Regions from separate parts of the Dietzia maris genome, predicted to be linked through region 1. Evidence: predicted binding sites of a transcription regulator. Region 1 holds the regulator's gene; each other region holds the start of a gene.
The links. The regulator LexA, encoded in region 1, represses DNA repair genes until DNA is damaged. The targets are predictions, from matches to a motif close to CGAACANNTGTTCG.
Positions count from the first base shown of each region.

Region 2: a site for LexA is predicted at 5,225-5,238, ahead of VYL96_RS13945 (HNH endonuclease signature motif containing protein). Genes of this name have one in related genera too.
Region 3: a site for LexA is predicted at 7,182-7,195, ahead of VYL96_RS14700 (HNH endonuclease signature motif containing protein). Genes of this name have one in related genera too.

Region 1 is NZ_CP143053.1:1,872,936-1,882,648, forward strand. It holds gene hrpA (ATP-dependent RNA helicase HrpA) at 1-2,492, shown strand, start outside; gene nrdR (transcriptional regulator NrdR) at 2,525-2,980, opposite strand; gene VYL96_RS08620 (hypothetical protein) at 3,092-3,541, opposite strand; gene lexA (transcriptional repressor LexA) at 3,770-4,438, shown strand; gene hflX (GTPase HflX) at 4,511-5,962, opposite strand; gene dapF (diaminopimelate epimerase) at 5,977-6,909, opposite strand; gene VYL96_RS08640 (malate synthase G) at 7,028-9,208, shown strand; gene VYL96_RS08645 (IclR family transcriptional regulator) at 9,325-9,713, opposite strand, start outside.
Region 2 is NZ_CP143053.1:2,994,385-3,004,097, reverse strand. It holds gene VYL96_RS13985 (SDR family oxidoreductase) at 1-399, shown strand, start outside; gene VYL96_RS13980 (TrmH family RNA methyltransferase) at 396-1,079, shown strand; gene VYL96_RS13975 (DUF2975 domain-containing protein) at 1,111-1,590, shown strand; gene VYL96_RS13970 (helix-turn-helix domain-containing protein) at 1,590-1,802, shown strand; gene VYL96_RS13965 (hypothetical protein) at 1,799-2,077, shown strand; gene VYL96_RS13960 (DedA family protein) at 2,003-2,638, opposite strand; gene VYL96_RS13955 (MsnO8 family LLM class oxidoreductase) at 2,778-3,773, shown strand; gene fbaA (class II fructose-bisphosphate aldolase) at 4,016-5,053, shown strand; gene VYL96_RS13945 (HNH endonuclease signature motif containing protein) at 5,240-6,883, shown strand; gene VYL96_RS13940 (Rv0361 family membrane protein) at 6,898-7,362, opposite strand; gene VYL96_RS13935 (alkaline phosphatase D family protein) at 7,600-9,318, opposite strand; gene VYL96_RS13930 (trimethylamine monooxygenase) at 9,401-9,713, opposite strand, start outside.
Region 3 is NZ_CP143053.1:3,162,478-3,172,190, forward strand. It holds gene VYL96_RS14665 (pyrimidine reductase family protein) at 1-526, shown strand, start outside; gene VYL96_RS14670 (flavin reductase family protein) at 519-1,028, shown strand; gene VYL96_RS14675 (PIG-L family deacetylase) at 1,057-1,890, opposite strand; partial or broken gene VYL96_RS14680 (NAD(P)-binding protein) at 2,141-2,434, opposite strand; gene VYL96_RS14685 (ectoine synthase) at 2,522-2,944, opposite strand; gene ectB (diaminobutyrate--2-oxoglutarate transaminase) at 2,981-4,276, opposite strand; gene ectA (diaminobutyrate acetyltransferase) at 4,345-4,857, opposite strand; gene VYL96_RS14700 (HNH endonuclease signature motif containing protein) at 5,226-7,136, opposite strand; gene VYL96_RS14705 (acyl-CoA dehydrogenase family protein) at 7,562-8,719, opposite strand; gene VYL96_RS14710 (PIG-L deacetylase family protein) at 8,829-9,602, shown strand; gene VYL96_RS14715 (APA family fibronectin-binding glycoprotein) at 9,613-9,713, opposite strand, start outside.

The sequences.
Region 1 (9,713 bases):
CCGAGCTGGGGGCGTTGACGGTCGACGACGACGAACGCCCGCACCTGACCGAGGTGGGCCGCGACATGGCCGCGCTCCCCCTCGACCCCCGACTGGCCCGGATGGTGGTGGAGGGCCACCGCAACGGGGCGCTGGGAGACGTGCTCGTGGTGGTCGCCGCCCTGACGGTGCAGGACGTCCGCGAGCGGCCCGCGGAGGAGCGGGACAAGGCCGACCAGTTCCATCGTCGCTTCACCGACAAGACGTCCGATTTCCTGGGCTACCTCAACCTGTGGCGCTACCTCACCGAACAGCGCCGCGAGCTCTCCGGCAGCGCGTTCCGCAAGATGTGCAAGGCGGAGTACCTGCACTGGCTGCGCATCCGCGAGTGGCAGGACCTCAACGCCCAGCTGCGGAGCATGTGCCGCGAACGCGGCTGGCACCCGCCCTCCGGCCAGGCCTCCGAGGACGACCTGCACAAGGCGATCCTCACCGGCCTGCTCACCAATGTCGGCATGCGCGACGAGGACGCCCGCGAGTTCCGGGGCACCCGCGGCATCCGCTTCCAGATCTTTCCCGGCTCGGACCTGGCCCGTAAGCCACCCCGATGGGTCATGGCGTCTGAGCTCGTGGAGACCTCACGGCTGTGGGCCCGCGACGTGGCGCGAATCGACCCCGCGTGGATCGAGCAGCTCGGGGGCCACCTCACCCGTACCCAGTACTCCGAGCCGCACTGGTCGGACGCCCGAGGCGCCGCCATGGCCTACGAGAAGGTCCTTCTGCTGGGCCTGACGGTCGTGGAGGCACGCCGCGTGTTGCTGTCCCGGGTGGACGCTCCCCTGGCGCGGGAGATGCTCGTCCGCCACGGGATCGTCGAGGGCCGCCTCGACACGCGCGTGCCGGTCATCCGTGAGAACGCCGAGGCCGTGGCGCAGGCGAGGGAGCTGGAGACCCGCAGCCGTCGCCGTGACCTGGTGATCGACGACGAGGCCCTGGTGGCGTTCTACCTCGAGCGGCTCCCCGGCGACATCACCTCCGGCCGTCACCTCGAGTCGTGGTGGAAGAAGCGCGGCCACCGCGATCCGGACTCGATCCGGCTGACCCCCGCCGATATCCGCACCTCGGAGGCCGCCCCCGACGCCGGCGACTTCCCGCCGTTCTGGCAGCAGGGCGACCGCCGATTCGAGTTGCGCTACGAGTTCGATCCGGGCGTCGACGCCGACGGCATCACCGTCCGCATCCCGCTACCCCAGCTGTCCTCGGTGACCACCGCCGGTTTCGAGTGGCTGGTCCCCGGTCTCCGCGAAGAGCTCTACACGGAGATGCTGCGCACCCTTCCCAAGTACCTCCGGCGGCTCTGCTCGCCGCCCGTGGAGTACGCCGCTCTGCTCGCCCGCGACGTCACCCCGCGCTCCGCTCCTCTGCCGGTGGCCCTGGCACAGGCGCTGTCCGCGCGGATCGGGACGACGGTCGACCCGCGGGAGTTCGACCCCACGCAGCTCCCCGATCACCTGCGGGTGCGGTTCGAGGTGGTCGACGGCGAGAAGGTCGTCGCGTCCGGAACGGATTTGGCGGCGCTGCGGACGCGTTTGCAGGACAAGGTGCGCGACACCCTCAACACCCGGCTCGTGCCCGACGACGGGCCGTTCCGCCAGTGGAGTGCCGACACCATCGGAGATCTCGCCCCGTCGGTCACCGGCACGGTGGACGGTGTGGAGGTGACGGTCTACCCCGCCCTGCGCGTCGATGCGGACGGCATCCACCGGGTCGCGTGCGCGACGGAGGAGGAACGCCGGACCAGGCAGGCGTCGGCGGTCCTCACGCTCATCTCGTCTGACCTCGTCTCCGCCTCCTCGATCCTGCGAGGCCGCCCGGTCGAGCAGCGACTGGCCCTGACCCAGTACCCGCACGGGGGCGTCGAGGCACTGGTCTCGGACGCCGCCCTGGCGGCGTGCGGCCGCATCATCGCCCGACGTAAGGGCGTGCCGGTGTTGACGGTGGCGGAGTTCACCGAACTGCGGGACGCCGCCAGGGCGGAGGTGCCGGGGGCCGTGGCATCGGCGATCTCGACGGTCGTGCCCGCCTTGGTGGCGGCGCAGGAGGTGTCCGTGCGTGTGGCTGAGGCCCCGGCCGAGGTCGCCGAGGCGGTGAGACCGTCACTGGAGTTCCTGGTGGGTAAGGGTTTCCTGGCGCGTCATCCGGTCGACGTGCTGCCGCACCTGGAGCGGCACGTGAAGGCGGTCGGTGTCCGACTCGACCTCGCGGAGAAGTCCCCCGCCCGACATCGGGAACTGACAGCCCGGTTGGCGCGGTCGGAGGAGACCGTCGAGGAGGCGTGCGCGGCTCTGCGGCGTCGGCCCGGCGGCGCGCGCGCGACCCGCGAGCTGCGGTGGTTGCTGGCCGAATACAGGGTGGGGTTGTTCGCCCAGTCCCTCGGCACGGCCCGCCCGGTGTCGGCCGAGCGCATCGACAAGGCGGTCGCGAACGCGCTCGCTCCCCGCGCCCGGCGTTGAGCGCCCGGCGGGTCAGACGTTCGCGCGGCGGCTCAGCGGCTCGCGCGGCGGTCTCTGAGTGCGATGATCTCGCGTTCGAAGTCGTCGGCCGAGCTGAACTGCTTGTAGACGGAGGCGAAGCGTAGGTAGCCCACCTCGTCGAGGTCCTGGAGGGGGCCGAGGATCGCGAGACCGATCTCGTGGGCGGGCACCTCGGACGCGCCGCGAGCGCGGACGGTGTCCTCCACCTGCTGGGCGAGGCGCCGCAGGGCGTCCTCATCGATGGACCGGCCTTGGCAGGCGCGGCGAACTCCCCGGACCACCTTGTCGCGACTGAAGGCCTCGGTGACACCGTTGCGTTTGAGGACCGTCAGCAGTGGCGTCTCGAGCGTCGTGAACCGGTGCCCGCACTCCGGGCACTCCCGGCGGCGCCGGATGGCCTGACCCTCGTCGACCGATCGTGAGTCGATCACCCGGGAGTCCTCGTTGTGGCATGTAGGGCAGTACATTCCCGTGTGGCCCTTCGTCGACCGGACTTCACGCCTCCCGGGACGTGGACCACGGGACGCGGGGACGATTGACCACCGTCCCCGACTCATTCTAGGAGGCAGGTGCGCCGGTCACGCGTAGGCGGGCCCGCCGAGGAACGCCACGGCCAGGAGCATGAGTATCCCGAAGGCGATGCCGCAGGCCAAGAGTGCCCAGGCGGGCACGTCATCGACGACACGGGTCGGAGCCGACGACTCGACGCGGCAGGCGCGCACACTGTCGGACGCCACCGGGCGGGCCTGGACGATCCGCCGCGGAGCCGGTGTGCGGGAGGGCGCCGGTGCGAGGGTGGCGACCCGGTCGGCGGAGGCGCCGCGGTTGGGCGAGGCGGAGTCGCGACGGCCCACCGGCCGCGCGCCGGGTCGGGTCCCGGTACGCCCACGGGTCTGACGCTCACCGGACCGGTCGGGATCCCGGCGGACACCGTCCGCGCTCGGTGCGGGAGCGCGGTGTTCTGCCGCGCAGATCTCCGTCCAGCGCGCGGTGGAGTCGGTGTGCGAGTGCATCTCCAGAATGGTCATGTCCACTCCCTGCTCGATACGGTGTGCGAAGCGGATTCGCACAACCGTATGGGTTTCTGTGTACGTCTGTTCGAATCCCGATACGCCTAGAGTTGTATCACGCGACTCCGACAAGGTCACCATTCCGCGACGAAAAACTTCGAACGTGTGTGTGGCGCTCCCCGCTGAGGGGCGATAGGGTGTACACAGATGACGACGTCGAACATCCATTCGCCGAAGGGACCCGAGATGCCGAAGCCCGACTTCGACTCACTGACAGACCGACAGAAGAGCGTGCTACTGCACATCCACGACACGGTCAAGGAGCGCGGCTATCCGCCGAGCATCCGCGAGATCGGGGACGCGGTGGGCCTGCAATCGACGTCGTCGGTAGCGCATCAGCTGCGGACCCTGGAGAAGAAGGGGTTCCTGACCCGGGATCCGCACAAGCCGCGGGCTGTCGACGTCCACGGGGTGCCCGGGCAGAAGGCCCGGGGTCGCCGGTCGCCGACCAGCGAGGTCCGTCGTCCGAGCGGAGCGGTCGAGCCCGTCTACGTCCCGGTCCTCGGCCGGATTGCTGCGGGTGGCCCCATCCTGGCCGAGCAGGCCGTGGAGGAGGTCTTCCCCCTCCCGACCGACCTCGTCGGGTCCGGGGACCTGTTCATGCTCAGGGTGGTCGGTGAGTCGATGATCGACGCGGCGATCTGCGACGGTGACTACGTCGTGGTGCGGCGGCAGAACGTAGCGGACAACGGCGATATCGTCGCCGCGATGATCGACGGTGAGGCGACCGTGAAGACCTTCCGCAAGGACTCCACGGGGGTCTGGCTCCTGCCCCACAACCCGTCCTTCAGTCCCATCCCGGGCGAGCACGCCACAATCCTGGGCAAGGTCGTCACGGTGTTCCGCAAGCTCTGAACCGGCCCTCGACGACGACGCCGCCTGCCCGGGATCGATCGGGTCAGGCGGCGTCGTCGTCGCAGGGGCCGGTCAGGCGGCCCCGTCGCGCGTACTGCTGTCCGAGACGAATTCGCCGAGCTCACCGGCCACCGAGGCGGGCAGCCGCACGACCAGGCGAGTGCCACGGTCGGTGTGCTCCTCCTCGACGACCGCACCCTCGGTGTGGACCCGTGCGACCACGTCACCCCGCGTGTACGGGACCTCTAGAGTCATCTCCATGTCACCGGAGGCCACGATCTGCATGATCCGTTCGAGCAGCTCGTCGACACCCTGCCCCGTGGCCGCCGAGACGAATACCGCGTCCGGCAGGGCGTGGTGCAGCTCGGTGAGCACCACCGGGTCGGCCGCGTCGATCTTGTTGATGACCACCAACTCGCGGGGGCGCTCGGCGTTCTGCTCCTCCACCACCTCGTTGATCACCTTGCGGACCGCCTCGATCTGACGAAGGGGGAACGCGTCCGAACCGTCCACGACGTGGAGTAGCAGCTCGGAGTCGACCACCTCCTCCAGCGTGGACCGGAACGCCTCGACCAACTGCGTGGGCAGATGCCGGACGAAGCCGACCGTGTCGGTGAACACGACCGATCGCCCGTCGGGGAGGTCGGCGCGGCGGGTGGTGGGATCGAGGGTGGCGAACAGCGCGTTCTGTACGAGGACGCCGGCGCCGGTGATCCGGTTCAGCAGGCTCGACTTGCCGGCGTTGGTGTATCCGGCGATAGCGATCGACGGAACGGGCGTGGCACGCCTGCGGTAGCGCTTGGTGTCGCGGGACTGCTTCATGCCCTTGATCTCGCGACGCAGCTTCGCCATCCGCTCGCGGATGCGGCGCCTGTCCGTCTCGATCTTCGTCTCACCGGGGCCACGGAGGCCGACGCCACCGTTGCTGCCGGCCCGGCCACCCGCCTGGCGGGAGAGCGACTCACCCCACCCGCGGAGACGAGGGAGCATGTATTCCATCTGCGCCAGGGAGACCTGCGCCTTGCCCTCGCGACTGGTCGCGTGCTGGGCGAAGATGTCGAGGATCAGCGCCGTCCGGTCGATGACCTTGACGTTGACCGCCTTCTCCAGCGCCAGGAGCTGACCCGGGGTGAGCTCACCGTCGCAGATGACGGTGTCGGCACCCGTCGCGGCGATGACGTCCTTGAGAACGCTCACCTTTCCCGAGCCGATAAAGGTCGCCGCGTCCGGCTTGTCGCGGCGCTGGATGAGAGCGTCGCAGACCTCGGAGCCCGCCGTCTCGGCGAGCTGGGCGAGCTCCGCCATCGCGGCGTCCGCCTGGGCTGCGGACCCCTCGGTCCACACGCCGACCAGTACGACCCGCTCCAGTCGGAGCTGGCGGTACTCGGCGTCGTTGACGTCCTGGAGTTCGGTTGACAGACCCGCCACCCGGCGCAGCGAGGATCTCTCCTCGAGCTGCAGTTCGCCGATGGATGGATCGAGGTCGCGTGTCGGCCGCTCAACGGCCGTGTGATCAATAGTCATTCCCCAGCATCATCTCACATCGGGGCCGCGTGTGTCGCGTATGCGGGCGTGTGATACGCACCGCCGTGGAACCGGCCGCTGGCGACGAGCGCGGACGGACCGGTGAGGGTCGAACCGCCGTCGGCCAGGTGGACCTCGACCTCCCCGCCCGGTACCGCCACGACGACGTCTCCGCTGCCGCGTCCGGCGTCGGCCAGTGCGGCGACCGCCGTCGCCACGATGCCGGTCCCGCATGACATCGTCTCCCCCGCTCCCCGTTCGTGCACGCGCATGGTCACCCGGCCCCCGGTCAGGGGCGTGGCGATCTCCACGTTGACACCGTGTGGGAAGAAGTCGCGATCGAAGGTCGGGGGGTCGGCGACCGGCAGGGCGGCCAGAGCCGCGGCGTCCAGCCCGGGCACGACGCAGGCCAGGTGGGGGTTACCCATGTCGACGGCCACGCCCGCGAAGGTGCGGCCGCCGAGTTCTGCCGAGGAGAGTCCGAGCAGTCGCGGCTCGCCCATGTCGACCCGGACCGTGGCGTCGTCGCCGGAGCGGGACACAATCGTCGCGGGCCGCGGCCCGGAACGCGTGCCGATGGCGATCGTTCCGATGTCGGCCCGGTGCGTGGCCACCAGAGCGTGGGCGAACACCCGGACTCCGTTGCCGCACATCTCGGCGATCGAACCGTCCGCGTTCCGGTAGTCCATAAACCAGTCCGCGGGGTCGACCCCGTCCGGTAGCGCGGGAAGGACCCCGCGATCGACGAGGGCGCCGGCGGTGGCGATCCGGAGGATCCCGTCGGCACCGATCCCGCCGCGTCGATCGCAGAGCGCGCGGACCAGCGTCTCGTCGAGGTCGAGCTCGGCGTGGTCATCGGGCAGGATCACGAAATCGTTGAGGGTGCCGTGGCCCTTGATGAAGGCGATGCCGTCGGTGGCCGTCGGCGTGTTGTGGTCCGGAGTCATGTCGCGATCGTACTAGCGGCGGACCGGCGTTCCGCACTGCGGAAATAGCGGATGAAGCGCCACGACGAGGACATTAGAGTCGGTCGGGAGAACGATCCCCTACCTGAGGAGAGCATCGATGTCCGAACGCATCACCGTCGGCGGTATCCAGGTCGACGAGGTCCTCTACGACTTCGTCAACACCCAGGCGATCCCGGGCACCGGGGTCGACCCCGACGCGTTCTGGGCCGGTGCCTCCGAGATCTTCGCCGACCTCGCCCCCCGGAACCGCGAGCTGCTCGCGGTGCGGGACGAGCTGCAGTCGAAGATCGACGCGTGGCACCACGAGAACCCGGCGCCGATCGACCAGGCGGCGTACAAGGAGTTCCTCCGGGAGATCGGCTACCTCGTGCCCGAGCCCGAGTCGGTCTCGGTCACCACGGAGAACGTCGACGCGGAAATCGCGACCGTCGCCGGTCCGCAGCTGGTGGTGCCGGTCACCAACGCGCGGTTCGCCATCAACGCCGGCAACGCCCGCTGGGGTTCGCTCTATGACGCCCTCTACGGCACCGACGCCATCCCCGAGACCGACGGCGCCGAACAGGGCGACTCCTACAACAAGGTCCGTGGCGACAAGGTGATCGAGTGGGCACGTGAGTTCCTCGACGACGCGGCGCCGTTGGCCTCCGGCAGCCACGTGGGGACCACCGGGTACGCGGTCGTGGACGGCACGCTGCAGGTCACGCTCGCGGACGGCGCGACCACCGGGCTGGCCGACCCGGAGAAGTTCGTGGGCTACCTCGGGGACACCGCCAGCCCCTCCTCGGTGCTGCTGCGCAACAACGGCCTGCACATCGACATCCAGATCGACCCGGACTCCCCCATCGGCTCGACGGACGCGGCCGGCGTCAAGGACGTGGTCCTCGAGTCCGCCGTCACGACGATCATGGACTTCGAGGACTCCGTCGCCGCTGTCGACGCCGAGGACAAGACGCTCGGCTACCGCAACTGGCTCGGCCTGATGAAGGGTGACCTCTCCGAGGAGATCAGCAAGGGCGGCAAGACGTTCACCCGCGTCCTCAACGACGACCGCGTCTACACCTCTCCGGACGGCTCCGGGGAGGTCCGCCTCCACGGGCGCTCGATGCTGTTCGTCCGCAACGTCGGCCATCTCATGACGAACCCCGCGGTCCTGGACGCCGAGGGCAACGAGCTCCCCGAGGGGATCCTCGACGCGCTGATCACCGCGCTGGCGGGCATGCACGGGATCGCGGAGGGCAACGAGCGCGGCAACAGCCGCAGCGGGTCGATCTACATCGTCAAGCCCAAGCAGCACGGGCCCGACGAGGTCGCGTTCACCACCGAGCTGTTCGGCCGCGTCGAGAAGCTCCTCGGCCTGCCGACCAACACTCTCAAGGTCGGCATCATGGACGAGGAGCGCCGCACGTCGGTGAATCTCGCCGCCTGCATCGCGGAGGCGACGGAGCGTGTCGTGTTCATCAACACCGGGTTCCTCGACCGCACCGGCGACGAGATCCACACCTCCATGGAAGCCGGGCCGATGATCCGCAAGGGCGAGATGAAGTCCGCGCGCTGGATGAACGCCTACGAGGACTTCAACGTCGACACCGGCCTGGCGTGTGGTCTGCGGGGCCGCGCGCAGATCGGCAAGGGCATGTGGGCGAAGACCGACCTCATGGCGGAGATGCTCGCCGAGAAGATCGGCCAGCCGCAGGCCGGCGCCAACACCGCCTGGGTCCCGTCGCCGACCGGTGCGACCCTCCACGCGACCCACTACCACCGCGTCGACGTCCTGGCCCGCCAGGAGGAGCTCCTCGCCGGCGGTCGTCGCGCGAGCGTCGACGACATCCTCACGGTGCCGCTCGCCCCGAACACCGACTGGTCGGACGAGGAGAAGAAGGAGGAGGTCGACAACTCCTGCCAGACCATCCTGGGCTACGTCGTCCGCTGGGTCGAGCAGGGTATCGGCGTCTCGAAGGTGCCGGACATCCACGACGTGAACCTCATGGAGGACCGAGCCACCCTGCGGATCTCCTCGCAGCTGTTGGCCAACTGGATCCGCCACGGCATCGTCACGGCAGAGTTCGTGGAAGATTCGCTGCGCCGTATGGCCGAGGTCGTCGACAAGCAGAACGCGGGCGACGACGCCTACCGGAACATGGCGCCGGACGTCGAGTCCTCAATCGCTTGGCAGGCTGCCCGCGAGCTGATCCTCGAGGGCACCACGCAGCCGTCGGGCTACACCGAGCCGATCCTGCACCGCCGTCGCCGCGAGTTCAAGACCGCCAACGGGCTCTGACCCCTGCGGGAATCCGCTACTCCCCCTCGGCATCCGCTACCCCTGCAGAGGTAGCGAATCCGGGCCGGGGGTAGCGGATTTCCTGTATCGGGACGGCGCCACGCCGGCACGGTCGGTCAGCCGAGGAGGCCCTCCACCGCGGCCCTGAGGATGTCGACGGCGGCGTCCCTGCGGTCCCGGGTGAACCGGGCCTCGGGCCCGGACGCGGAGATCGCGAACGCGGCGTCGCCCGTGCCCACGGCGATGGCCACGCACCGCACCCCTTCCTCCTGCTCGGACTCGTCGGTGGCGAAGCCCCGGCGTCGGACCTCGTGGATCTGCTCGATCAGTGCACCGACCTCGACGAGGGTCGAATCGGTGTAGCGGCGCATGCCGGCCCGTTCCAACATGGCGCGGATCTCGGCGTCGTCATCGCCCGCCACGAGGGCCTTGCCCACCGCCGTGCAGTGGACCTCGACGCGCCGCCCCACCTCCGTGAACATCCGCATCGAGTGGGGCGAGGGCA
Region 2 (9,713 bases), 1.1 Mb from region 1:
TCGGCGATCTACGGCCAGGCGGAGATGGCCACCTACTCGGCCACCAAGTTCGCCGTCCGCGGCATCACGGAGGCGCTCGACCTCGAGTGGGCCGCGCACGGGATCCGCGTGTGCTCGGTGTGGCCGCTCTACGTGGGCACCGAGATGCTCTCGGGCGTGAACACCGCCGGCATGCGCAACATGGGCGTGCGCCTGACCGAGGGCGACGTCGCCGGCGAGATCCTCGACCTCGCCGAGCAGACCCGCCGCACGCCGCGCGGACTGCTCGGTCGGCTTCGCGGAGCGTTCGGCCGCGAGGTCCACCGCCCGGTCGGCGCCCAGGCCACGGCGATGTACCTCGCGTCGCAGGTCGCGCCGGGGCGCCTCACCCGGCTGACCAACAAGCGCCTCACCTCGTGACGGAGCCCGCGGCCGGGTCGGCGGAACCCGGCGAGCCCGCGCCCGGTCCGACCGAGTGGGGCGACGGCGCGGTCGGCGTGGGCCCGTGGGAGGTCGAGCACCCCGGCGAGCCCCGCCCGACGGGCGAGACCTGGGACCCCGAGCTGCTGGACGCGGGCGACCGCCGCAATGTCGTCGACCGCTACCGCTACTGGCGGCGCGAGGCGATCGTCGCCGACCTCGACACGCGCCGGCACCCGTTCCACGTGGCGATCGAGAACTTCGGCCACGACGCCAACATCGGCACGGTCGTCCGCACCGCCAACGCCTTTCTGGCGGCCGAGGTGCACATCGTGGGCCGCCGCCGCTGGAACCGCCGCGGCGCCATGGTCACCGACCGCTACCAGCACCTGCGGCACCACGACGACGTCAGCGCCCTCATGGAGTGGGCTGCGACCGAGGGGCTGCCGGTCGTCGCCGTCGACAATCTCCCCGGCGCCGAGCCGCTCGAGGCGGTGAGCCTGCCGCGCGAGTGCGTGCTGCTGTTCGGGCAGGAGGGCCCCGGCGTGAGCGACGACGCCCGCCTGCGGGCCGCGCGGACGGTGTCGATCGCGCAGTTCGGCTCGACCCGGTCGATCAACGCGGGCGTGGCCGCCGGCATCGCCATGCACGCGTGGATCCGGGAGCACGCCGCCTATTGATTTTCGATAGGTTTCAGTCCATAGTCGTTGCATGAACATCGAAAGACGGGCGGTTCTGCCGCTCCGCATCTGCCTCGTGGTGCTGTTCGCGGTCCTCGTGCTGCTCGAGGTGATGTCCCTGCCGGGGCAGTTCGCCCACATGGCCGAGACGAACCCCGATTCCGCGCACCTGCGGTGGCCGCTCACGGCGGTGTCGATCTTCCTGGTCGTCTGCATCCAGGTCGTGGTGGTGGCCACCTGGAAACTGCTCTCCCTCGTCGAATCCGACCGCATCTTCACCGAGGCCTCTCTGATCTGGGTGGACGTGATCCTCTGGGCGATCGTCGCCGCCTGGGTGGTGCTCGTGTCCGTGCTCGGCCTTGTCGGATTCACCGCGGACGATCCCGGGCTGCCGCTGCTGCTCTTCGTCGTCGTCGTCATCATCACCGTCGCCGCGCTGCTCATGGTGGTCATGCGCGCCCTCCTCCGGCAGGCCACCGGCCTGCGCTCGGAGATGGACACGGTGATCTGATGCCGATCGTCGTGCGGATCGACGTGGAACTCGCCAAGCGCAAGATGAGCGTCGGCGAGTTCGCGGAACGGGTGGGACTCACGCCGGCCAACGTGTCGGTGCTGAAGAACGGGCGCGCCAAGGCGGTGCGGTTCAGCACGCTCGAGGCCATGTGCCGGGTGCTCGAGTGTCAGCCCGGTGACCTGCTGGAATGGGTGGAGGACGAGGAATGAGGACCGTCGCGGGCATGACAGACGGCGCGGGCGTGAGGAGTGCGGCGGAGTTCGGGGTAGCCCTCGCCGCGGTGCTGATCGTGGTGGCGCTGGGCGGGATGGCCGTCGTGTACGGCGAGGCCGACGACTCCCCGGGGCTGCAGGGGATCGGCGTGCTGATGGTGATCGCCGCGGTCGTGTGGGCCCTGCGGTGGCGGACCTCAGGCGGCCGGGGTCGCCGGGCCGTTGCGGATGCGGGCGACGAGCTTCGGCCCCGCGGTGACGAGCATCGGTAGCACCGACACCAGCACGATCCCGATGAGGATCAGGTCGATGTGCTCCTTGATGAACGTGAACCGGCCCAGCCACGCGCCCAGCGCCGTCACGCCGGCCGCCCACAGCAGGGCGCCCACGACGTTGAACGAGACGAACACCCGGTAGCGCATCCCGGCCATGCCCGCGACGAGCGGCGCGTACGTGCGCACGATGGGCACGAACCGGCACAGGATGATCGTCGCCGGGCCCCACTTCTCGAAGAACTCGTGGGCCTCGTGGATGTAGGCCTGCCTGAAGATCCGCCCGTCGGGCCGCTCGCGCAGGTGATGGCCCCAGCGGTTGCCGATGAAGTAGCCCGCCTGATCGCCGAGGAACGCCGCGATCGGCGCGGTCACCAGCACCACCCACAGGGGCGCGAACGGGTCGGCCTGCTGGGTGAGCAGCCCGGCGGTGAACAGGAGCGAATCGCCGGGCAGGAACGGGAACAGCAGGCCGGACTCGATGAAGACCACCGCGAGGAGTGCCGGGAGGATCGCGTTCCCGAACGGCCCGGTTCCGGACAACCAGAACTCGGGATCCATGAATCCCGGGCCGATCGCCAGGACCTGGGGGGCCTGCTCGGCCAAGAGATGCACGTTCACCCGGGAAGCATAATCCCGGGCCGCCGGATCCGGTGTCACGCGCGACCGCCGCTGTGGCAGACGCCGCTACGGTGGGGTCGTGGCCCCCATCGCTCTGCCGGACCCGCTCCGACTGTCCCTGCTGGACAGGTCCCGGACCCGTGACGGCGAGTCCCACGCCGAGGCGATCGAGGCGACGCTACGCCGCGCCGAGCACGCCGACGAGCTGGGCCTGCACCGGTACTGGACCGCCGAACACCACGCCGTTCCCGGCATCGCGAGCGGCAGCCCGCCGCTGCTCATCGCGGCCGCCGCCGCCAGGACCGCGCGCATCCGGCTCGGCTCGGGCGGGGTGATGCTGCCAAATCACCGCCCGCTGGTCGTGGCCGAGCAGTTCGCCATGCTCGAGGCCATGCACCCGGGCCGCATCGACCTCGGCGTCGGCCGGTCGCTCGGCTTCACCGCCCCGGTCCGCGAGGCGCTCGGCGTGAGCGAGTATGACACCGACGCGTTCGACCGCGACATCACCGCCGTGCGTGACTTCCTCCACGGCCGCGGGCCCGTCACCGCGTTGCCGGTGGTGGACGACCCGCCGCCGATGTTCGTCCTGGCCACCGGCCGCGGCCTGGAGGTCGCCGCGCGCGCCGGCCTGCCGGTCGTCGTCGGCGGTCCGCGCCTGCTGGCCGACCCGACGCCGCTGGAGCGCTACCGCGAGGCGTTCCGGCCGGGCGGGGCCGACTCCGAGCCCTACGTCGTGGTGAGCCTCGAGGTGATGATCGCCGACTCGACCGAGGCTGCGCGGGAATTGTTGCTGCCGGAGGCGTGGGCGATGGCCGAGTCGCGCGAGACCGGCGCGTTCGGACCGCTGCGGCCGGTCGAGGAGGTCCTGGACCGGAGGTTCCGGCCCCAGCAGCTCCGGCGGATGGAGGAGTGGATGGGCACCGCTGTGCACGGCGACGCGGAGAAGGTGGCCGGGGAGATCGCCGCGCTCGTCGACCGCACGGGCGCCGACGAGATCATGGCGTCGACGTCCACGTACGATCGGGACGCGCTCGCGCGGGCCGACGAGGCGTTCGCCGCGCTGCTCGCCGGCTGACGTGCGGGGCGGCGCCGACGGCAGCCCCCGGGGGAACCCGCGGGGCGGCCGGGCTTCGCCCAGCCGAGGCCGGGCCCGCCTTGTCGAGGGCGTAGCCAGCCCTGTCGAGGGCGGTGCCGAGCGGCTCCCGGGTGCGCGGGGTGGGGCTGGCCTAGTCTGGTGGGGTGCGCCCGCCGTCACAACGGTGCCGGCGCCCCGGCCGAGGCCATCCGCACCAGAACTGAACCACCGGAGGAGACCCCATGCCCATCGCAACTCCCGAACAGTACAAGGACATGCTCGACCGAGCCCGCCGGGAGGGTTTCGCGTACCCCGCGATCAACTGCACCTCCTCGGAGACCATCAACGCGGCCATCAAGGGCTTCGCCGACGCGGGCTCCGACGGCATCATCCAGTTCTCCACCGGTGGCTCGGAGTTCGGCTCCGGCCTGAACGTCAAGGACATGGTCACCGGCGCGGTGGCCCTGGCCGAGTTCGCCCACGTGGTGGCGGCCAAGTACGACATCCTCGTGGCCCTGCACACCGACCACTGCCCCGAGGACAAGCTGGACACGTTCGTCCGCCCGCTCATCGAGATCTCGCAGGAGCGCGTCGACCGCGGTGAGAACCCGCTGTTCCAGTCGCACATGTGGGACGGCTCGGCCACCCCGCTCGACCGCAACCTCGAGATCGCCAAGGAGCTCCTCGAGAAGACGGCCAAGGCCAAGCAGATCCTCGAGATCGAGATCGGCGTCGTCGGCGGCGAGGAGGACGGCGTCGAGAACGAGATCAACGAGAAGCTCTACACCACGCGTGAGGACTTCGAGGCGACCATCGACGCGCTCGGCGCCGGCAACACCGGCCAGCGCTACCTGCTGGCCGCCACCTTCGGCAACGTCCACGGCGTCTACAAGCCGGGCAACGTCAAGCTCAAGCCCGAGGTCCTCAAGATGGGCCAGGAGGTCGCGGTCGAGAAGCTGGGTCTCAACGAGGGCGACCTGCCGTTCGACTTCGTCTTCCACGGTGGCTCGGGCTCGGCCAAGAGCGAGATCGAGGAGGCGCTGAGCTACGGCGTCATCAAGATGAACGTCGACACCGACACGCAGTACGCCTTCACCCGGCCCGTGGCCGCGCACATGTTCACCAACTACGACGGCGTGCTCAAGGTCGACGGCGACGTCGGCAACAAGAAGACCTACGACCCCCGCTCGTACCTCAAGAAGGCCGAGCAGGCCATGTCCGAGCGCGTGGTCGAGGCATGCAACGACCTGAAGTCGGCGGGCAAGTCCAAGGGCGCCTGACGCCCTGAGTCGGCCGGCTCACCGGCCCGGTTGGCCCGGTTGGCCCGGTAGGCCCGGTTGGCCCGGACAGCGGCGCTCCTCCCGTGTGGGAGGGGCGCCGCTGTCGTCTGCGGGCATGATGGGTGGCGCCTGTATCGAACTCTTGTGCTACGTGCGGCGCGCCGGTAGAATCGATCACAGGTTCGAGTGAACGTGCGACGCGGGCAGGGGGTGACCGGGGTGGATACGACGACGACGAGGGCGTTCGGTCTCGGGGCGCTGCGCGCGGTGGATGAGCCGTTGGAGTCGTTGGACGCCTCGGCGCTGAGCGAGGTGGCGCGGTCGGCGACGCTGGCGCAGAACCTGGCCGGGGCCACCCGGCTGCATGCCGCGTACCTGCTGGTGGAGAGTTTCAAGGCGCTGGACGAGGCCGCCCACGGCGAGCCCGGCACCGATACCCGTCCCGCGCACGCCCGCCTGGACCCGGCCGACCGGGCCCGCCACCACCTGGCCGCGGCGATGGCGATGACCCGCTGGCACGCCCGCCACCTGGTCACCGCCGGCGTGCAGATCCACACCCGCCTGCCGCGCCTGCGCGAGGCCGTCGAGCGGGGGCTGCTGCCCGAACAGTTGGCCATCGACGCCGCCTGCCGCCTGGCCGGCATTCCCGACGACATCATCAGTGGTGTCGAGTCCGATGTCGTGGCCCGGCTGACCCGCGACCTGGCCGGCGGTCACCGGCCCAGCCGCACCGCCCTGGACACCACCGTCGACGCCTCCCGCGAGCGCCACGACCCCCAGGGCGCCGGCGACGCGGTCGACGCGGCCGCCGACCAGCGCACCGTGCGGTTCCGGCCCGAACGCGACGGCATGACCAGCATGTGGGCCCACCTGCCCTCCGGCGATGCCGAGAAACTGCGCCGCCGCATCGACGCCGCCGCCCGCGCCGCCGCCGACACCGGGCATCCCCGCACCCGTAACCAACTGCGCGCCGACGCCCTGGTCGCCCTGGGCGATCCCAACACCACCGACATCGCCGACCCCCTGCCCGACCACCCCGCCGACGACAGCGCGGCGGGCCCGGCTGCCCCGGGCGCGACGGCCACCTCCGGCGGCGCCTCCTCCGCCAGTGGCGAGGCCGACGCCGCGGCGGGCCGTGCGCCGCTAGGCGCCTCGTGGGGCACCGACCAGCCGATCCGTATCTCGGTCATCAACAGCATCACCCAGGGCCTGCCCAACCGCGTGGAGTTCGTCACCGGCGCCTACGCCAGCTTCGACTGGCTGTGCGAGGAACTACTCTCCGGCGGCGACGCGAAGGTCCGGTTCGAACTGCTGGACCCGCAACCGGGCACCGAAGACACCCCCGAGGCCGCGCTGAAGTACCGCATCAGCCCCGCCCTGGCCGAACGCATCCGGCTGCGCGACGGCAGCTGCCGCCACCCGGGGTGCACGGTCGATGCCCATGACTGCGAGATCGACCACGTCATCGCCTTCGACCACCAGCGGCCCGAGCTGGGCGGGCCCACCGCCGAGTGGAACCTGGTGTGCCTGTGCCGCAAGCACCACCGGGAGAAAACCTTCGGGCACTGCGCCTACCGGCCAGGGCCGCTCGGTGAGCTGACCATCATCACCGAGACCGGACACGAACACCACACCAGACCCCACGGCCCCCTGGCCCAGGCCCGCGACCGCATTCTCGACCACCGCTGGCACCAACACCTCGGCCGACTCATCGCCGACGACGGCCACCTCACCAACCCACCCGGGGTCGAACGCACCCTGCGCGCCACGACACCCAGCGGCGGTACGGAGGAGCCGACGCCGCCGGGACGCCCGGGTCGGCCGGCGTGACCGGGCGGAGCCGATCAGCCCGGCTGCTGGCCCTCGGGCACCGAGCCCATCCCGACGCCGGGCTGGCACAGCTTCCAGGCGCCGTTCTCGTCGCGCATGCGCACCTGCTCCGGACCGGATCCGTCCGACTCGGACTCGACCGTCGCCATCGCTTCCGCGCCGCCATCGGCGATTTCGACCCCGGTCACCTCGAGGTCCTGCGGGAACGAGCCCGCGATCGACTCGCGGAACATCGAATCGAGATCCGGCCCCGTCGCCTCGCTCGACGCGGTGATCGTGTCCACCAACTCCTGCGGGACCCGGTTCTCCGCGCACATATGGCTGTTGAACTCGTCGAACGACTCCGCCGAGCTCATCTGCTCCAGCGTCTCGGCCACAGCCCGCTCGGCCCGCCCCGACGACGACAACGGCCCGGCCAGGAACGCCCACGCGACCGCGGCGACCACGACCAGCGCCACCACGGCCACCGCCGCGAGCACACCACCCCGGCCCGGGCGATCGCCGCGCCCGTCACCCGACAGACGTGCCCCACCCCCCGGGCCACCGCCCGGCTGCCCCCCGGGACCCGGATCTCCGGCGGGGGGCTGCTGGCTCGTCGTCGTCATCCACTACTCCAAAGACACCCGTCGCGGCCCCGGACGGGCCGCGTCGACCCGCCACGGTAGCCGACCGGCCTGAGATTCAGTGGGGACAGGGGCCCCGGCGCCCGCCGACTCTCAGGGCAAAAGTCCCGCCGGTTCCAGACGGTCCGAGCCGTGCGGCGAACGCCAACTGGCCAGCGGGTACGCGCCGCTCGCGGGGTCCTCGCGCGCGACGAGCGCCCAGAAGTCGGCGTGCGCGTAGCCGCTCGTGAACTCGACCACCGTGAAGCCGTGCCGGTCCAGATCGGCCCAGCGGACGTGGCGGTTCACGCCGGTCAGCGCGCCCTGCGCGGCCTGCGAGAGCGGATTACCCTCGGGCAGCCCCACCATGTCGTTGATGTTGTTACTCGTGATGGACGGGGTGACGAACTCGACCGCGCCCGCGCCCGCACCGGGGTAGTCGGCGGCGTCGAGCGGCACCTCGTTGGCCCACGACGTGTGGATGTCGCCGGTGAGGAAGACGTGATTGCGGTTGCCGGTCGCGCGGATCACCTCGAACAGGCGACGGCGCTCTCCGGCGTAGCCGTCCCACTGGTCGGAGTTATAGGTGATGCCCTCGCGCGGGATGCCGAGCAGTTCGGTGAGCGCCCCGGTCGTGCGGGCGTCCAGAGGCGGGATCAGCACAGGGGTGACCATGACCGAGTTCCCGATGACGTTCCAGCGGGCCGTCGACGACGCCAGCCCGCGGGCCAGCCAGTCGAACTGCTCAGCGCCGGTCATGGTGCCGGTCTGATCGGTCGCGCGCCCGTTGAAGCGGCCCGGATCCTCCGAGCGGTACGAGCGCAGGTCGAGCATGCTCAGCTCGGCCAGCGACCCCCACCGCAGGCGCCGGTAGAGGTGCCCGCCGTCGCGCAACGACTCCGGCCGCACGGGCATCCACTCGAAGTAGGCCTGCGCCGAGGCGGCCTTGCGGTCGGCGAACGGGCCCTCGTGCGGCTGGTGGTTCTCGGCGCCGTGCTCCCACGAGTTGTTGGCCACCTCGTGGTCGTCCCACGTGCAGATCCACGGCACGTGCGCGTGCAGGGACTGCAGGTCGGGGTCCGTGCGGTACTGCGCCAGGCGGATCCGGTAGTCGGCCAGGGTGACGATCTCGTGCGGTGGATCGTGCGGGCGGACCGCGCCGGCGGCGGCCGTGTACTCGCCGCGGCCGTACTCGTAGATGTAGTCGCCGAGCTCGATGATCGCGTCCAGGTCGCCGCGCGCCTCGAGGTGGCGGTAGCCGGCGAAGAACCCGGCCTCCCAGTTGGAGCACGACACCACGCCCACGCGCCAGCGGCCGGACGCGGGCATGGCGCCGTCGGCGGGGGCGGTGCGCGTGCGGCCGGTGCGTGAGGTCTGGCCGAGCGCGCGGAACCGGTAGTGGTACCAGCGGTCCGGCGCGAGGCCGACGCAGTCGAGCTTGACGGTGTGATCGCGGCCGGCGTCCGTGGTGACCGTGCCCGACCGGACGATGGTGGTGAAGCCGGGGTCGGTGGAGACCTCCCAGTCGACGACGACGAGATCCCCGATGCCCGAGCCCGGGGTCGCCTGCTCGGAGGGCGTGACACGCGTCCACAGGATGACGCGGTCCGCCATCGGGTCGCCGGACGCGACGCCGTGCCGGAACACCGCGGAAGCGGACCCGCCCGCGACGTCCCCGGAGGCGGGTCCGCCCGCCGCGGCGGCTGCAGACGCGGCGCGACCGGTGAGGGCTCCGGCGCCGACCGCCGCCCCGGCCAGCGCCCCCGCCCGCAGGAGGGAGCGCCGGCCGAGGCCCGCGCGGGACCGGGAGGGATCGGCAACAGAGTCGGTCATGCGACCAGCGTGACCGATCGTGCGCCCCCGCGCCCCGGTTATCGCTGAGGCGTCACCGGATGTTCATTCCCGGGTCCGGCGCTCAGCGCGCGGTGGACTCGGCGGGCGCGCCGTCCTCGACCATCTGCTCCAGCTCGCTGCGCGCGGGGGTCGACAGGTACCGCGCCATCGAGTCGTCCAGCTCGCGCAGCCACGGGGTGTGGTGCTCGGCGGCCATCGTGCCGGTCATGACCGAACGGTGCGGTTTGTCGCGGTAGGTGAGGATGTTGGCGGCCTTGTCGTCCTTCCACGCGAGGAAGATCCGGACGACCTCGTCGAGATCGAACTCCGAGTAGTCGGTCGCGTCGATGAGGTCGCGGATGTAGTCGGCCTGGAACCGCACCTGGTCGGCGTCA
Region 3 (9,713 bases), 1.3 Mb from region 1:
GGAGGGCTACGGGCCGGTGAGACTGTCCGAGGAGGCGCGGGCCCACCGCGTCAGCGCCGGGAAACCGGGGAACCCGCCGGTCGCCGTGATCAGCCGCAGCCTGGACCTCGACTGGAGCGCCCGACTGTTCGCCGACGCCCCCGAGGACGCCCGCACCCACGTCATCACGTGCACTGCCGCGGACCCGACCCGGCGCGCCGAGGCCGAGAAGGTCGCGACGGTCGTCGACGCGGGGCGCGACGCGGTCGAGCCGGCCGCCGCGCTGCGGGCGCTGGCCGACCTGGGGCACCGCGTCGTGCTCTGCGAGGGCGGGCCCACCTGGCTCGGCGAACTCGTCGCGGCAGACCGTCTCGACGAGCTGTGCCTGTCCATCTCCCCGCTGATGGGCGGCGACCCGCTCCCGGTGTGCGTGAACCCGGCGGGAGCGGGGATCGCCCGGTTCGCACTGAAGGGGACCATGGCCGACGGCGACACCCTGTTCCTGCGGTACGAGATGGACCGGCAGGGCGGCGCGAGCGATGTCTGACCAGGCGTTCGAGGACCTCATGGCCTCACTCGACACGGCGATGATCGTGGTGACCACCGCCGCCGAGGACGAGCGGGCCGGGTGCCTGGTCGGCTTCCACGCGCAGTCCAGCATCTCCGGCCAGCACTACAGCGTGTGGCTCTCCAAGGCCAACCACACCTACCGGGTGAGCCTGCGCGCCACCCACTTCGCGGTGCACTTCCTCACCAGCTCCGACCTCGCCCTGGCCGAGCGGTTCGGTACGCGCTCGGGGGAAGACACGGACAAGTTCGAGGGCCTCCAGACCGTGACCGGCGACGGGGGCGTGCCCCTCATCCGCGAGCTCCCCAACCGGATGGTGCTCGAGCGGATCGCCACGCTCGACGACGGCGGCGACCACGTCTGCGTGACGACCCGGGTGGTCTCCAGTCACTCCGGGGGAGCCTTCTCGCCCCTGCGGCTGTCGGACTGCTCCCACCTCGACGCGGGCCACGCCAGCGAGGAGCGGGCGATCACTCCCTGAGCTGCGCGGGGCAGGCGGCTCGGACGGCTCAGCCGAACGGCCACGCGCGGCGCATCGACTGCTCCGCGCCCGGCTCGATGAGGTACTCGGTACCGAAGGCGACCGTGTAGATCTCCGGCGGCAGCGCCAACATGGTGCCGATGTCGCTGGTCTGGCTGGCGTGGCACTGCATCGCGCGGCGCTTGGTCTCGATCACGTCCTGCGGCAGGTCGATCGCCCACGCGATCTCGGACTCCGGCATCCCCACCGGCTGACCGTCGTCGCCGGTGAGGATCATCGCCCGCAGCTGGTCCGGGTCCAGCTCCGTGCCGCCGGCCGCGAGCGTGCGCAGGAACTCGGCGGCCTCGGGGCTGTCGAGCATGGCGAGCTGGGCGTCACGGTTCGTGGTGGCCTCCAGCAGCCGCGGCCGGCGCGCGGCCAGCTCCACCGCGCGTCGGGCGATGCGGTGGACGGCGATGTGATCGGGATGCCCGTAGTTGCCGTGGTCGTCGTAGCCCACGAGGACGTCGGCGTCCTCGCGGTCGAGGATCCGGGCAACCCGGGCGGCGGCGTCGTCGATGTCGGCGCGGTGGAGGCAGAGCGGGTCGTCGTTCTGTTCCCAGCCGGTCATCCCGGAGTCGCGGTAGCCCAGCCAGTCGATGCGGGCCACGCCCAGCACGGCCGCCGCGGCCCGCGCCTCCCCGCGCCGGTGATCGACGAGGTCACCGTTGGGGCCGAGGTGCTCGGGCCGCTCCCCGTGGTCGCCGTCGGTGGCGAACACGGTCACCACCCGGTGGCCCTCCCGGGCGGCCAGGGTCATCATCCCGGCGGTCTGCGAGGTCTCGTCATCGGGATGGGCGTGGAGGAACACGATCGTCGACACCCGGACATTCTGCCCTGTCCGGGCGGTTCGGGGGCGGGCCGGCGGGACGGGCCGACTCAGGCCCGCGCCTCCGGATGACCGGCCAGCCACCGGTCGAAGGCCTGGGCCGTGGTGAGCTCGGGGGTGTAGCCGAAGACCTCGCGCAGCCGCGTGTTGTCCAGCACGGGCCGGTAGCGGAGGAAACCGGTCTGCTCGGGCCCGTATCGACGCGCACGACCTCGGTGCCGAGGCGGCACCGCTCGCGCAGGCCGAAGTGGTCGGCGAAGTCGCGGAAGTAGGCCAACAGGCGGCGGTGGTCCGGGTAGTCCGGGGTGTCGGCCGGCATGGGGAACTCGCCGAACTCCGTGGTGCGGGCCGACGAGATGAGGTGGGCGGAGGAGTAGACCGTGCTCCGCGGCGCGTCGATGTTCCAGAGGCCGCCGACGTCTCCGGCGAGCTCGAAGCCCACCCAGTCGACGCCCTGACGGTCGAGGTTGCGCGCTACCGCGAGTCCGGAGGGCCCCGCCCCGATGATCGCTACTGGACGGGTGTCAATATCTGTCACGGTTACAGACAGTGCCCCAGAACGAGCGACTCCCCGGCCGGTTTCGCTCGGACTGAACGAAACCGGCCGGAGAGTGCGGCGCGGCGCTTACTTCTCGCGCACGACGGTGCCGTCGTCCTGCAGGCGCAGGAGGGGGTAGATGCCGTTCTCGTCGTGGTTCTCGTCGCCCACGACCGGCGGGTTGAAGACGCAGAGCATCTGCATCTCCTCCTCGACGATGACCTGGTGCTTCTCGTTGCCGTCGAGCAGGTACATCGTGCCCGCCTCGAGCGGGTACTCCTTGTTGTTGGTCAGGTCACGCAGCGTGCCCTTGCCGCGGGTCAGCCAGACGGCCTCGACGTGGTTGGCGTAGTGGAAGTCGTTGGTCGTGCCGGCGGCGATGGTGGTCTCGTGGAACGAGAACCCGACGCGGTCGTCGGCCAGGACGATGCGCTTGGACTCCCAGTTGCCGTTGTTGCCCTTGATATGGCGGTCGGTGTCGGTGATCTCGGCGGTCGTACGAACGATCATGCGGTGCCTCCTCGGCCGGGGTGTGGTCTATGGTTCTCAGGCGTACTGCTGGGCGAGGACGTGGTCGACGGCCTCGTAGCAGATCTCGATGCCGCGGTCGCGCTCTTCATCGGTCAGCGTGAGCGGGGCGAGGAACTTGACGACCTCGTCGCTCGGGCCGGCGGTCTCGACGAGCATCTTGTTGTCGAAGCAGCGCGCCATGACCTGCTCGGCGAGCTCGGGATTCTCGAGGAACGCGATGCCGAAGGCCATGCCGCGGCCACGCAGCTCGAGCTTGCCCTCGTACTTGTAGACCAGCGGGGAGAAGCGCTCGCGCAGGATGCGGCCGTTCTCGAGCGTGCGGTTCTGCAGCTGATCGTCCGACCAGTACTTGCGCAGCGCCAGCTCGGCGGTGACGAAGGCCATGTTGTTCCCGCGGAACGTGCCGTTGTGCTCGCCCGGGGTCCACTCGTCGAGGTCGCGTCGGAAGAGCGTCACGGCCAGCGGCAGGCCGTAGCCGCCGATCGACTTGGACAGGGTAACGATGTCCGGCTTGATGCCCGCGAACTCGAACGAGAAGAACTCGCCGGTGCGGCCGCAGCCCATCTGGACGTCGTCGACGATGAGCAGGATGTCGTGACGGACGCACAGCTCGTTGAGCGCGCGCAGCCATTCGGCGCGCGCGGCGTTGATGCCGCCCTCGCCCTGGACGCACTCGACGATGACGGCCGCCGGGCGGTTCATGCCCGAGCCGGAGTCGACGAGGACGCGCTCCATCCACTGGAAGTCCTCGGTGACGCCGCCGAAGTAGTTGTCGTACGGCATCGGCGTGGCGTGCACGAGCGGGATGCCGGCGCCGGCGCGCTTCATCGAGTTACCCGTCACGGAGAGTGACCCGAGGGTCATGCCGTGGAACGAGTTGGTGAAGTTGATGACGGCCTCGCGGCCGGTGACCTTACGGGCCAGCTTGAGCGCCGACTCGACGGCGTTGGTGCCCGTCGGCCCGGGGAACATCACCTTGTAGTCGAGGCCGCGCGGCTCGAGGATCTTCTCCGAGAAGGTCTCCAGGAAAGCCCGCTTGGCCACGGTGTACTTGTCGAGCGAGTGGGTGACGCCGTCGCGGGAGATGTACTCCAGCAGCGCGTTCTTCATGTCCTCGTCGTTGTGGCCGTAGTTGAGGGCACCCGCGCCACCGAAGAAGTCGAGATACTCGTCTCCGTCGACGGTCCGGAGCGTCGCCCCCTTGGCGGTGTCGAACACCACCGGCCAGTTCCGCGAGTAACTGCGCACCTCGGATTCGCGATCGTCGAAAATCTCCGTGTTGGTGTTGGCGTCGTGGGCGGGCTCGGTCATTGCGGTGATCACTCCAATTAGGAAGGTGCGGGCGGCGGTTGCGGGCCGGGCGGCCCGTGCGCCCTTGTCTAGGAAATCGTGTAGAGGTCTTCTTGCTCGTGACCCTCTCCGAGAAGCTCGGAGCTCAGGTAGTCCTCACTGGACAGCGTCATACCGCGGTCGCGGGCGACTGCGCCGAACGTCCGTTGCGACGCCTCGTTGTCCGGGCTGATGGTGGTGCGCAGCCGCACCACGCCGCGTTCGGCCAGCCGATCCATGAGGCTGTGCAGCAGTCGGGCCGCGAGGCCCTTACCGCGCTGGTCGGCGTCGACGCCGACCTGCCACACGAAGATCGTGTCCGGCTCGGAGGGGCGGATGAATCCGGTCACGAAGCCGACGACCCGACCTTCGACCTCCACAACGACCGAGCTCTCGGAGAACTCGGCGCCCCACAGAACGTAGGCGTAGGAGGAGTTGAGGTCGAGGACGCCGCTGTCACGGGCGATCTCCCACATGCGGGTTCCGTCGGCCGCAGTGGGCACACGGAACACCGCGTCGGACGAATCAGGGGTACGGGGTACTTCTCGTTCTCCTGGGTTCATAATCGCCTTCCACCGTAGTGACGCAACCCGGTTGTTGCATCTACCTTCCTCAAGTTGTTACCTGAATAGACGGTGAGTGCGCAGGTGGCCGACGTGGAGTGAGGTCAGTCACCCACGGCCCTTTCCAGGGGACCCTCACCAGCGCGCTCCCGATGGGACGACGGGGGCTATGCACGACAGCCCGATCACCGACTTCGAGGAGTTCCGTCGCCCCCAACCCCTCGCCTCCGAGCCCCCCGGTCGACTCGCACCGCGGAGGAGAGCGCGCGGAGCCCGAGCGCTACCAGGGCTGACTCCCGAGCTCGCCACCTCGGCCTCGCCGCCATCGGGCTCGCCCCTCCCGACCGCCGGCGCTGACCCTGCCCGCCTCAGAACGGCGGCGGTGGTTGGAGGAGTTCGTCGAGGTGTTCGTGTAGGGCGTGGAGGATGGCTTTTTCCAGGGTACTGTCGGTGGGTTTGTTGCGTTCCCACCAGCGACTTGCCTCGGCGGGGGTCACCCTCCCGCGCGGGGCCGGGGCCGGGCTCGAGTCCGGGGTGGTGGGGTCGGGTGCGGGCGCGCCCTCGGTGGGCGTATCCGCGGCCTCGGGTGGCGGCGTGGTCGACTCGGCTGCGTTGCGGGCGGCGGTGCGGGCGCGTTCGCGGGCCAGGCGTTGCGCGCGGCGGGCGAAGTAGGTCGCCTCGTCCAGGACCCCGGCCCCGATGACCGGGCTGGGGTTGCGGCGCTGCTGACGCGCCCAGGCCTCGGCCTCGCTGCGTTGTTGCTCGCGCCGATGCTGGGCCAGCGGCCCGTCGGGGCGGGTGAGCATGACGGTGCCGTCGGGGGCGGTCACGATCAGCGTGCCGTCGGGCTCCAACTTGTAGGTCCAGTCGGAGAACGTTTTGAACCGGTGATGGCGCCGGCACTGGGCCACCAGGTTCGCCTCCACCGTCTGGCCACCGGCGGCGGGGTCGGCGTGATTGAACGGCACCACATGATCCAGATCACAGTCATCGGCCGGGATCGCGCACCCGGGGTGGCGGCAGGTGCCGTCGCGGAGCCGGACCCGGCGCGCCAACTCGGCACCGGGCCGGTACCTCAGGGCGGCGTCGGTGTCGTCGGCGGCACCGATGCGGGGATCGATCTGCTCGAAGGTGGCCCCGTGCGAGGTGGCGAGCATTTCCATCAGGGTCTGCAGGGCCGCTTCGCCGGTGCGGGTGAACTCCACCCGCGCGCCGTGTTCGTCGCGGCCGTTGTCTGCGGTGGCGATGACGGTGACCTTCGGCCGCAACACCGGCGCCTGACCGGTGCCGCCGGTGGCGGGCGCGCCCACGGCGCCGTCAGCGGCATCGTCTGTGCTCGCGGCGTCATCGGAAGCGTCGGCAGCGTCGGGGCGAGTGGGGGTGTCGCCGCAGATCAGGGACATCAGGGCGTCGGCGCGGCGTTCGGCTTTGGAGTAGTTCGGCTCCGGCTCAGGCTCGTCCGGAGCGGCGGCCGTGGCGTCGGCGTCGGCGGCCTGGTGGTCGGCGACCCGCTGGTCGAGGGCTTCGGCCAACACGGCGGCTTCCTCGGTGGCCAGCAGGGCGGAGACGCTGGACATGCCGTCGACGCCTTTGCCGATGCGTACGCCGCGGGTGCGGCTGGCGTCTTCTTTGCGTAGCCGGATGGCGTCGGGGTCGTGGCGGCCGATGACGGCGTCGATCTCATCGCGTAGGGCCTTGTCGCCCAGTCGGATGCCGGCGGCGATGCCGTTGAGGTAGTCCTCGACGACCTGGCGTTGGACCTGCTCCAGCACGTCGCCGCGGACGGTGGCCATCTGCCGGGCGAGCAGTTCGGCGACGCGTTGTTCCATCAGCCCGGCGGCCATGGCCTCCAGGATGGCCGGGTAGCGGGTGTGCAGTTCCCAGGAGAAGGACAGCATCTTCTCCGCGCGCCTGGCGGAGATGGACATCGCCGCCACGACATAGCCGGCGGCGGCGACGAGGCCGTCGACGACGGCGTGGCCGGGGCGGGCCTCGTGGCTGCCGTCGATACCGTGCCCGTACTCGCGCCAACATTCCTGCAGCAGGGCGTAGCAGGCCACCAGACGTTGCGCGGCCGCGCGGTTCTCCGCCGCCCACCCCTCCCGCGCCGCCGCCGTCAACCCCGTCAACACCGCCGGGCCGGACGAGCCGGCGGGGCCGGACGCGCCGGCGGGGCCGGACGAGCCGGCGGGGCGAGAGGAACCGGCGGGGTCGGAGGAGTCGGCAGCGCCGAAAGGGGACGCAGGGCCGCCGGCCGTGCGCTCGGAATCGCCGTCCATGCCCCACCCCCTGTGGTCGACCGTGCGGCCGCACCGCGGCCGTCTCGAATATATGTTCTATTCTACGTCCACGTGTTCGACACCACAAGGGCTTCCCACAAGCCGACCGGCGAGTTTCTAAACGACGCGACACCAGCCGGTCCGCGCCCGCAGCGTGAAACCGCGCGCGCAACGCGGCTCGCGCCCACTGCCACCGCTCGCGCGCGCAGCTTCGACGCCGGACCCGGAGGCTGCGAGCGCCCCGAAGATGCGGAATCGCGCGCTCCCTGAGGTACGCGCGATCGGTCAAGCGGAACGGAGAGCGCCGGTCACCGACGGCGGCCGTGGCGCCGCGCAAACCCGGGCGCCTCGCCAACCTCGCGCAGCGCAGCCAGCCCGCGCAGCGCAGCGCCGCCCAGTGGACTCGGTCGTGCCCCGCAGGCCTACTACAGCGCCCGGCCGATGACCTCCTTCATGATCTCGTTGGTGCCGCCGTAGATCCGCATAACGCGGGCGGCCGCGAACTTCTGGGTGATGGGGTACTCCATCATGTAGCCGTAGCCGCCGAAGAGCTGGAGGCAGCGGTCCACGACGTCGTCGAGCATGTCGGTGGCCTGCATCTTGGCCATGGAGGCGGTCACGGCGTCGAGCTCACCGGCGATCTCGCGCTGGATGCAGTAGTCGACGAACGTGCGGGTGGCCATGACCTGGGTCTTGCAGTGCGCCAGCTCGAAGCGGGTGTTCTGGAAGTCCAGCACCGGCTGGCCGAACGCCTGCCGCTCCTTGGTGTACGCGATGGTCTCCACCACGGCGGCCTCGGCCATGGCCAGCGCGTCCACGGCGATGGCCAGGCGCTCACGCGGGAGCTGGTTCATGAGCTGGTAGAAGCCCTGCCCCTCCTCGCCGCCGAGCAGGTTGGCGGCGGGCACGCGCATGTCGTTGAAGAACAGCTCGGCGGTGTCGGCGCCGTGGCGGCCCATTTTCTCGAGCACGCGACCGCGCTCGAAGCCGGGCGTGGAGGCCTCGACAGCGAACAGGGCCATGCCCTTGTGGCCGGCGTCGGGGTCGGTCTTGGCTGCGACCACCACGAAGTCGGCGGAGCCGCCGTTGGAGATGAAGGTCTTGGAGCCGTTGATGACGTAGGAGTCGCCGTCACGCTTGGCGGTGGTGCGCACGCCCTTGAGGTCGGAGCCGGCGCCGGGCTCGGTCATGGCGATCGCGGAGATCCACTCGCCCGAGCACATCTTGGGCAGCCACGCCTTCTTCTGTTCCTCGGTGGCGTAGTTGGCGACGTAGTGCGGGGTGATGGTGGAGCCCACGCCCATGCCGAAGGCGGTGTCGCCGGAGTAGACGAGCTCCTCGGTGACGAGGTACTCCATGCCGGGGTCGCCGCCCTGCCCGCAGTACTCCTCGGGCACGTCGAGGCAGATGAGGCCGGCCTCGCCGGTGCGCACCCAGGTCTCGCGGTCGACGTGCTTCTGCGCGGCCCACTTCTCCTGGTTGGGGGTCATCTCCTTGGCGAAGAACGCGCGGGCGTGTTCGCGCAGCAGCCGGTGGTCGTCGGTTTCCCACGCGGGGCGGTAGTCGGGGAAGAGTGCGGACACGAGAGGCCTCCGGGAGGGGACGACGACGACGAGGAACGCCTCTGAGCTGACGTCCGCCCGTTCCGGAAGAGGGCGCGCGCACGGGCGCGGGAGAGGTCATACTCGTGCCATGAGCGAATCCCCCGACCTGCCGGAGAAGACGGAACCGACCGGGACGACGCCCGGAGGTAGGGCCGCGGCTCTCCCCGAGCCGTTCCCCTCGGACTGGACCCGCTGCCTGGTCCTCGTCGCCCACCCCGACGATCCCGAGTACGGCATGTCCGCCGCCGTGGCCCGGTGGACGGCCGAGGGGCGCAGCGTCGTCTACGTCCTGGCCTCGAGCGGTGAGGCGGGTATCGAGGGCATGCCGCCGACGCTCGCGGGCCCGGTCCGCGAAGAGGAACAGCGGCGGTCCTCGGCGATCGTCGGCGTGGACGAGGTGGAGTTCCTGGGCTTCCCGGACAGCCGGATCGTCAACAACGCGGCGCTGCGTGACGCGATCGCGGACGCGATCCGCCGGCACCGGCCGGACATAGTGGTGTCGCTGTACTCGGGCCCCGAGTTCGGCCCCGGCATGCCCAACCAGAGTGACCACATGGAGTTCGGCGCGGCCGTGGGCGCGGCGTACGACGACCTCGTGGCCGCGGTCGGCGTGGACGCCGCGGAGGGGCGGCCGCAGATGTGGTTCGAGTCCGCACCCGGGCCCACGCACTACGTGGAGGTCACGGGCTTCGTCGAGCCGGCTGTGGAGGCGCTGGCGCAGCACTCCGAGTACCTCTCGGTCCTCGACCCGGCCACGCCCGTGCGGGAGCAGGCCCGTCAACAGGTCGAGGCGGTGTGCGCGCCGATCGAGGGGGTCGCCGGCGGGAACCCGGTCGTGGGCTTCCGCCGGATGCGGCCCTGACGCGCGGCACTCAGGCCGACGCGCCCGACTGGCCCGCCGACGTGTAGGCGGCCTCGGACAGTCGCAGGCGCTCGACGATCTCGTCCGCCCACTCCGCGGTGGGCGAGGTCA